One region of the Paenibacillus sp. FSL L8-0638 genome, then DNA from elsewhere that is predicted to be linked to it. Evidence: riboswitches for the same ligand, from Rfam matches in the RefSeq annotation. Region 1 holds a riboswitch; the other holds the start of a gene.
What was found. Region 1 has a riboswitch for ZMP and ZTP ahead of MKY35_RS04480 (bifunctional 5,10-methylenetetrahydrofolate dehydrogenase/5,10-methenyltetrahydrofolate cyclohydrolase). Riboswitches for the same ligand answer to the same signal wherever they lie in the genome.
Positions count from the first base shown of each region.

Region 2: it holds a riboswitch for ZMP and ZTP, as region 1 does, so the genes downstream of both, MKY35_RS24020 (TIGR01440 family protein) here and MKY35_RS04480 (bifunctional 5,10-methylenetetrahydrofolate dehydrogenase/5,10-methenyltetrahydrofolate cyclohydrolase) in region 1, are expected to answer to the same signal.

Region 1 covers NZ_CP151960.1:993,717-998,091, forward strand. Annotated here, with positions in the region: gene MKY35_RS04470 (stalk domain-containing protein) at 1-138, opposite strand, end outside; gene MKY35_RS04475 (cyclodeaminase/cyclohydrolase family protein) at 360-995, opposite strand; gene MKY35_RS04480 (bifunctional 5,10-methylenetetrahydrofolate dehydrogenase/5,10-methenyltetrahydrofolate cyclohydrolase) at 992-1,858, opposite strand; ZMP/ZTP riboswitch at 1,972-2,056, opposite strand; gene MKY35_RS04485 (fatty acid desaturase) at 2,270-3,331, shown strand; gene MKY35_RS04490 (sensor histidine kinase) at 3,400-4,375, shown strand, end outside.
Region 2 covers NZ_CP151960.1:5,398,050-5,402,424, reverse strand. Annotated here, with positions in the region: gene MKY35_RS24035 (L-threonylcarbamoyladenylate synthase) at 1-638, shown strand, start outside; gene MKY35_RS24030 (manganese efflux pump) at 781-1,341, shown strand; gene MKY35_RS24025 (low molecular weight protein arginine phosphatase) at 1,445-2,029, shown strand; ZMP/ZTP riboswitch at 2,108-2,189, shown strand; gene MKY35_RS24020 (TIGR01440 family protein) at 2,409-2,996, shown strand; gene glyA (serine hydroxymethyltransferase) at 3,117-4,367, shown strand.

The DNA of each region.
Region 1 (4,375 bases):
CAAGCTCCCATCGGATTGAATCAGACTCCCGGAATCATAGGAGCGAATACGGGACGCCGATTCATCACCGGCCGCCCATGCACTGGAGCTGAACAATAACAGCGCGATCATACTGATTAACAGAGTACGTCTTTTCATGCGTTTTTCCTCATTTCTTGATCAATGTATACAAGGGAAAAATGATCTTGGAGAATATCCCCTATCCATAGACGATGAAAGTATAGAAAAGTTTTCCATAATGTATGAATTTCAATAAAATAGCCTCCAAACCCACGATTAGAGATGGGTTTGGAGACTATTTCTTTTGCGAGTAAGCATAATATGTTGGTTCGAACAGGTTAAACACGACTATGATCAGACTAATTTGCTATTCGACTGCGCACCATCAATAAGGTTTGTTCTTTGATCTGTCCGATTTCACGAAGAAGTGTGGCTGTTTTGGCCTCGTAGGATTGTTTGACATCCAAGTCTTTTAGTGAGGCAAGGTTAATGTCAACAGTAAGCAGGGCAGATTGAGCAGCGGCTTCGAACAGGATCGCGCCGATGCCAAGATCCGAAATCACATTTTTATTGGACACTTCCACAATGTTATAGGCTTGCGACAATCCGTCTCGGCATACTTCCAGCAGGCGCATGGGTACCTCAATGGCAGCGATCACCGCAGTCTGTAAGGAATGGGTACGATAGCGCTTTTCTTCGTCTGTTTCCTTGGGCAAACGCAGCGCGGTCATGTACTGTTCAAAGGATTGGATGTCTGCGACCATTAATTCCTCACAATGTGTAGACAATCTTTCCATGCTGCTAATGACGTCCGTGATTTGTTCATGGATGTGCGCGTATTTTTCTCCTTGTGAAAGGTTGGCGGTCATAGAGGTCATAGCCGCGCCTAGTGCCGCAGCCAGTGCGGATACACTTCCTCCGCCAGGGGTAGGCGCTGCACTTGCAGCTTCTTTCAGAAAATGTCCGATGGAATGATTCCACGACAGTTCACTCATGAGTAAACCACCTCTCTGGAGTAGTGTTGCAGATGTATCGCTTTGAGCAGATTTTTGTACAAAATCGCAGTCGTTAAGGTGCCAACACCGCCGGGAACCGGAGAAATAGCATGTACTTTTTCCCCCACGTCTAAAGCGGCATCTCCCACTATTTTTCCCTCTAGCGTCTCATTAATTCCCGCATCTACCAAAATCAGACCGGGATGGACCATTTCCTGTGTAATCACATCAGGGCATCCGACTGCGACGAAAGCAATGTCTGCATGGCTCAGATGCTCTGCAATATCACGCGTACCTGCATGACAGGCGGTAACGGTGGCATTTTCTCTTTGCAACATGTGGAAAAGGGGAAGTCCCACTGTCTGTCCGATGCCCACGAGCGTGACATTTTTGCCTGCCAATGTGTGACCGTAATGCTTGAGCAGCTCGATACAGGCTTGAGGTGTTGCGGGATATAGTCCGGCGTCACCTGTTACGGTAGCCAGTTTGTTATCGGGTGTAATCCCATCAATATCCTTGTAGGGGGCAATGGATTGTTTAATAACGGAGGCGGAAAGATGTTGGGGAAGCGGCAGTTCCAGCATAATGCCATGTACATGGGATGCATCGTTCAGACTGCCGATCAGGTGCAGTAGCTCGGTTTCGCTAACATGACGATCAAACGTATGGAGATGAAATGAGATGCCCAGCTTCTCCGCTATTTTTTGCTTGGTCCGTGCATAGTATGCAGATGCCGGATCACCTTCTACCAATAGGGTTGCCAGATGGGGACGGTGTCCTTGGTGCTTCATTTCTTCTACCTGTGAACGGATCGTTGCATATACTTGCTCAGCTGCTTCTTTGGATTTCATGATAATAGCCATAGTCCGAGCCTCCTCTGAATTTATCGCATAATGGAATCAACAGGGTGTCATGGTCTTGTAAAACGAAAAAAAGTATTTGCACAAGGTCGTCAAGACAGACGAATCCTCTGCAAATACTTCTCCCAGGCGAACGGTACGCTTTTTTTGTATGCTCCCTCGTGGTTCATTCCACTGACTTCGCCAGTCACATACAGCGTTATTATACCTTATATTTTAACAAACAATCATCAGAAAAGAAACCCGCGAACATTTGGAAAACGGGTTATGTTACTTGTCTATATGACAAATGTCATATACACGAACTGACGTTTATGACTACAGCGCCTAGAGCGTTCTCCTTATACTGAGATTAGATCAACATGTACGCCTAACAGGATCAAGGTATAGGCGTCATTTTAAAGGAGGATCATAATGAGTATGACACAACTCCCATTAGCCCAATTGAAAAAAAATATGGCTCCCTACGAGAAAATAAACACGAAATCCAGCGTTCTGCAACTTATCAATACCTTGGGTCCACTGATCCTATTGTGGTATGCTGCTTATCTTAGCCTGTCGGTCTCGTACTGGCTGACGCTTCCCATTGCCATTGTTGCATCGGGGTTTGTGGTACGGACGTTTATTATTTTTCATGATTGTGGTCATCAATCCTTCTTCAAAAGCCGCAAGCTGAACGACATTGTGGGAACGATTACAGGTATTATTACGCTCTGCCCTTATCACCAATGGAAAAATAGTCACGCGATCCACCATGCAACCAGCAGTAATCTGGATAAAAGAGGCACAGGTGACATGTGGGTGCTTACGGTAGAAGAGTACACAGAGGCTTCCACATGGACACGGTTGGCCTATCGCATATACCGAAATCCTTGGGTTATGTTCGGACTAGGTCCGATCTATACTTTTTTGATTTCCTATCGCTTTAATATCAAGACAGCCAAACGCAAGGAAAAAATGAACACTCATGTGACGAATATATCCATCGTTGCATTGTATGCACTGTTGTGCTGGGCTATTGGATGGCAGGCCTTCCTTCTCGTACAGGCACCTATCTTTTTTGTATCCGGTATGTTGGGAATCTGGCTATTCTATGTACAACACCAATTTGAGGATTCGTATTTTGAGCACGATGAAGAGTGGAGTTATATTAATGCAGCCGTAGAAGGCAGTTCTTACTACAAGCTTCCTAAAGTATTGCAATGGATTACGGGCAATATCGGATTTCATCACGTTCATCACCTGAGTCCCAAAGTTCCAAATTATAATTTGGAAAAAGCACATGAAGCGACACCGTTACTTCAAAAGGCGACCACGATCACAGTGAGTAGCAGTCTGCAATCGTTGAAGTTCCGACTTTGGGATGAAAATACGAAAACCTTTTTGACCTTTAAACAAGTGAAGCCGCTCCTCAGCAAACGTGTTGCAGTTACGAAACCCATGCCTACACCTGTTGTAGGCACAGAAAGAAAATAACGTTGAACAAAACCTGGTATGATAAGATAAGGAATATAAGTCATGTGAAGTAGAAGAGGGTGGGCAGGATGCAAAAATGGTATCAGATTTTCCAAAGAAATACAGGGCTTAGCCCTTATGTTTGGGTCGTCTTTTATATCCTGCCCTTTTACTACTTTAGCTCTTCATCTACAGGTCATATTATTTTGGGTACTGCTATTATTTTGGTATTCTTTGCATGTTATGTACTGGCTTTTGTCTCAAAAGGCTGGCTCATATACTTTTGGACCAGTGTACAGATTGCCATATCGATTACCATGACACTGCTGTTTAGCTATATGTATTTTTCGATATTTATCGCCTATCTGATCGGTAATATTAAAAGTAAGGCTGCATTTACGACGCTGTATATCATTTTAATGGTTATTACGATTGGATTGATCAATTATGGTTTTGTTTCTCAGAATCCCGTTTTTATTAAACAGATTCCTTTTATCCTGCTCAATCTAATCGGTGTGATCCTCCTTCCGATTACGAATTTTAATCGCAACAAAAGCGATCGGCTCCAAGTCCAATTAGAGGATGCCAATAAGAAAATATCGGAATTGATTAAGCTGGAGGAACGGCAAAGAATTGCGCGTGACCTGCACGATACCTTAGGTCAGAAGTTGTCACTCATTGGGCTGAAGAGCGATTTGGCGGGCAAACTGATGGATCAGTACCCGGAGCGGGCGCATGTCGAAATTAACGATGTTCGTCTCACGGCAAGAAGCGCGTTAAAAGAGGTACGGGAAATGGTTACTCAAATGCGCGGTATGCGACTAGAGGATGAACTGCTACGTATTCGGCAGATTTTAAAGGCTGCTCACATTGAATTGACTCTAGAGGGCGACCCGAAGCTGGAGCATACATCATTAATGAATGAAAATGTTCTGAGTATGTGTATGAAGGAAGCGGTGACTAATGTGGTTAAGCACAGTGGAGCTACCGCTTGCTCCATCACGATTGAGCCGTCTCGTAAGGAATTAACTCTTCGGATTCAGGATAATGGAGTCGGTATTACGA
Region 2 (4,375 bases), 1.5 Mb from region 1:
CAAGCGCCAATCGTTCGGGAAGACCCAGTCCCACCCTTGCACAGCATGTGCGGGAGGATCTGGAGGGCCGCATCGGCGGCATTTTAGACGGAGGCCCCACAGGTGTGGGGCTGGAGTCCACGGTGGTGCAGGCGGCTGACGACGGAACGGTCACCATCCTGCGCCCCGGCGGCGTGACGGCTGAGCAGCTCGCTGCAGTTGCTCGCGCCGTCGTGCTGGACCCGGCGCTGGCCGCTACGCCCGGGGAGGATGCCGACAGCCCGGCGCCGCGCTCGCCGGGCATGAAGTACACACACTACGCGCCGCGAGGCCGCTTGAGCGTGGTACAAGGCCCGTCGTCCGTTGAGGTGACGGGCTGGATTCGCGCTGCGCTGGCGGAGGCTTCCGCCCGCGGGGAGCGCACGGCAGTGCTCGCGTTCGACGAGCATACCGCCGACTACGCCGGAGAACGCGTCTACACGCTAGGCAAGCTGGACGCGCTCCATGAGGCAGCGCAACGCCTGTACGGCGTGCTGCGCTGCTGCGACGAGGATGGCGTCACCTACATTTTGGCGGAATCCTGTCCGCCGAAAGGATTGGGCGACGCCGTTATGAACCGCCTGCTTAAAGCGGCAGGTCACCGAATCGTCCGCCTGTAGCTTCTGTCGAATCAGAGCCTCTTATATTAAATTTTCCTCCCTCCTCGTCTCGGTATTGGGTACTTTCAGTGCATGCTTGTACTGATTTGCCCCTTGTCCGCATAACGTGTACAAGAACAGACGGATAATGGAGGGATGGAGTATGCTGGCAGCCTCTGCCCATGCCGGGCAGGTTGTAACGATTCTGATCATGGCGGTAGCGCTAGGAATGGATGCGTTATCGCTGGGCGTAGGGATCGGCATGAAGGGGATACGCCTGCGAGACGTGCTGCGCATCAGCACTGTTATTGGCTTTTTTCACATTCTGATGCCATTGCTGGGAATTTTCACAGGCCATTATATGAGTTCTTTATTAGGTCATGTGACGACCTACTTCGCAGGGGGGCTACTCATCCTTTTAGGCGGGCATATGGTGTATAATTCCTTCAAAGGGGACGGCGTACAGGTATTGGATCATCGTTCGCCTTTAGGTCTTTTGCTGTTTGCGCTTGGGGTGAGCGTGGATTCATTTTCTGTAGGAGTGTCACTGGGGATGTTCCAGAGTGATCTGGTGCTGTCTGTTCTGGCATTTGGTTTTTGCGGGGGAGCAATGGCGATGTTGGGCCTGCTACTGGGTCGCAAGGTCAGCCGCAATCTAGGAGATTACGGGGAAACAGTGGGCGGTGCCATTTTGCTGGCATTCGGCTTTATGTTTATGTTTTGATTTTAGCTCAGACAGTGTAAAATAAGTGCAGGGTTAAAGTAAGGGATTAGGATTATAGTAATCCTCTGTTTATATATTTTTTAACATACGGGGGGTGAAAACGTTGAAGAATATCTTATTTGTATGCACAGGGAATACCTGTCGTAGTCCAATGGCTGAAGGGATGCTGCGTAAGTTGGCTGCTGAGCATGGACTAGAACTGGAAGTGCGTTCTGCGGGAGTGGCAGCGATGGAAGGCACGCCGATATCCCGACATGCAGAGGCGGTTCTACGTGATCACGATATATCCGATCAGATCACTTCAACCCCTTTGAGCGACGGGCTTGCCGGGTGGGCACATCTGATCTTAACCTTGACGCAAGGACATAAACAGCACGTAATTCAGCGCTTTCCCCAAACGGCGGGCAAAGTATTTACGCTTAAGGAATATGTGGAGAACCGGGATGCGGTGTTGAATGATGTACAGGAGTTGGATGGTTTATATGCTTCACAGCAGTTGATGGCTTCACTCGGACAAGAGCTATCGGCGCAGGAGCGTGAACGAATGATTGAATTACACCAACGGATTCCGGGCTTTGATATTTCAGATCCGTTTGGCGGTTCGCGAGAAGACTACGATGTCACAGCTGCGGAAATCCGCACGGCGCTGCATAAGCTGCTGGACAAGCTAAAGGCCTCTTCCGAATAAAATCGCTCTTACTCATCTATTTTGTACGGAATCTGTTGATTTTCGACGGTTAATCCGTTAAGATAAGGTGGAAAAATGAGAATCCGATGTAACTGGCGACAAAAGTGGGATTAACCACGATGGAGCATCGGATATACGGCCGGTCGCCTGGGCAAAAGAGCAATTCCACATAGGTGTGGACTGCTCTTTTTTCATATACAAGTTATGCCAGATGTTTAGCTGAGAGTTGATTCCTTCAAAGGTTCTTCCATTTTTTCTGCTCGAAATCTGAAACATCGGCTATAATATAGTGAGATTGTGATCAGGAGAGAGTGTGTTGAACTTGGGGCATGAGACCGTGCCTAGTCTCTGAGAGGCTGTTCAACCAAAGGAGGTTCCAATGGTGGGACAATTGGATCATGAGATTTCGCTGGAAGCACAGACCACTTCTGTTGTGCGGGAAATCGCAGAAGCAGCCAGTCTCAGGGCTGGTCGCCTGCTGGTTATTGGCGTTAGCACAAGTGAAGTGGCTGGAAGTCGAATTGGCACGGCGGGAGCGCTCGATGTGGCTCAACAACTGTTGTCTGGAGTAGAGTCCGTTCGCAGGCAGTATGGCTTTGATGTAGCGTTTCAATGCTGTGAGCATTTGAACCGAGCGCTGGTCGTTGAACGGGCTGTGCTGGAGCGGCTGAGACTGATGGAGGTTGCGGCTGTTCCTGTTCGTACAGCAGGAGGCTCTATGGCTACCGTCGCCTATCGTTCTATGAGCGACGCGTGTTTGGCGGCGAACGTGCAGGCTCATGCCGGGATAGACATCGGCGAAACGCTGATTGGCATGCATCTGCGACCGATTGCTGTTCCGTTTCGCCCAAGCCTTCGCTGGATTGGCGAAGCACGTGTGACAGCGGCGTTCACCCGTCCTCCACTTATTGGCGGACAACGGGCGGTGTACAGTCTGGAGCAAGAAGTCGGCGGAAACTGCGATTAGCATTTGGCATGGCGGCATGTTTGTACTAATCGTTTTTGCAATGATGATGAGGTACCCAACAGAGGAGCAGGCGTTAGCTTGTATACCCAACAATTGACTATGGAGAGGGAGTAATCAATCATGATGGAACACCTGCGTAAAAGTGACCCAGCAGTGATGGAAGCAATGGGACTTGAACTGAAACGACAACGCCACAATATCGAGCTAATCGCATCCGAGAACATTGTCAGTGAAGCAGTAATGGAAGCCATGGGCTCCGTGCTGACGAATAAATATGCTGAAGGTTACCCAAACAAACGCTACTATGGTGGCTGTGAGCATGTAGATATCGTTGAAGACATCGCACGTGACCGCGCAAAAGAACTGTTCGGCGCTGAGCATGCTAACGTGCAGCCTCACTCTGGAGCACAAGCCAACATGGCAGTGTATCTGGCAGCTCTCAAACCTGGAGATACTGTACTGGGTATGAATCTGGCGCATGGTGGCCATTTAACACACGGAAGTCCGGTTAACGCTTCCGGCTTGTTGTATAACTTTGCTGCCTATGGTGTCCGCGAAGACAACTTCCGCATCGACTACGATGAAGTGCGCAAGGCAGCCTTCAAGCACCGCCCTCGTCTGATTGTAGCTGGCGCGAGTGCATATCCGCGTACTATTGATTTTGAAGCTTTTGCTTCCATTGCCAATGATGTAGGTGCTTTGTTCATGGTGGATATGGCACATATCGCAGGTCTTGTGGCAGCGGGAATTCACCCAAGTCCAGTTCCGCATGCCCAATTTGTAACAACAACGACACACAAAACGCTGCGTGGTCCGCGTGGGGGTCTGATTCTGACTCGCAAAGCATGGGCGCAAGCGATTGATAAAGCTATTTTCCCTGGTACTCAAGGGGGGCCACTGATGCATGTGATCGCGTCCAAAGCGGTTGCTTTGGGTGAAGCGCTCCAGCCATCGTTCAAAACCTATGCGCAAAATGTAGTCCGCAACGCACAGGTGCTGGCTGAAACACTGCTGGCTGAGGGGATTAACATTGTATCCGGTGGTACGGATAACCATCTGATGCTATTGGATACGCGCAATTTGAATATCACAGGTAAAGAAGCGGAGCATGTATTGGATTCCGTGGGCATCACGGTCAATAAAAATGCGATTCCTTTTGACCCGACCAGTCCATTCGTAACCAGCGGGATTCGTATTGGTACACCTGCTGCAACATCTCGTGGTATGGATGAAGAGGCTATGGTCAAAATTGGTAAAATCATTGCCGAAACCCTTAAAAACCCGAAAGATGATACTGTATTGTCCAAAGCAAGCCAAGCGGTTGGCGAGTTGACAGACAAGTTCCCGATCTATCCAGGAACTCAATACTAATTCATCGA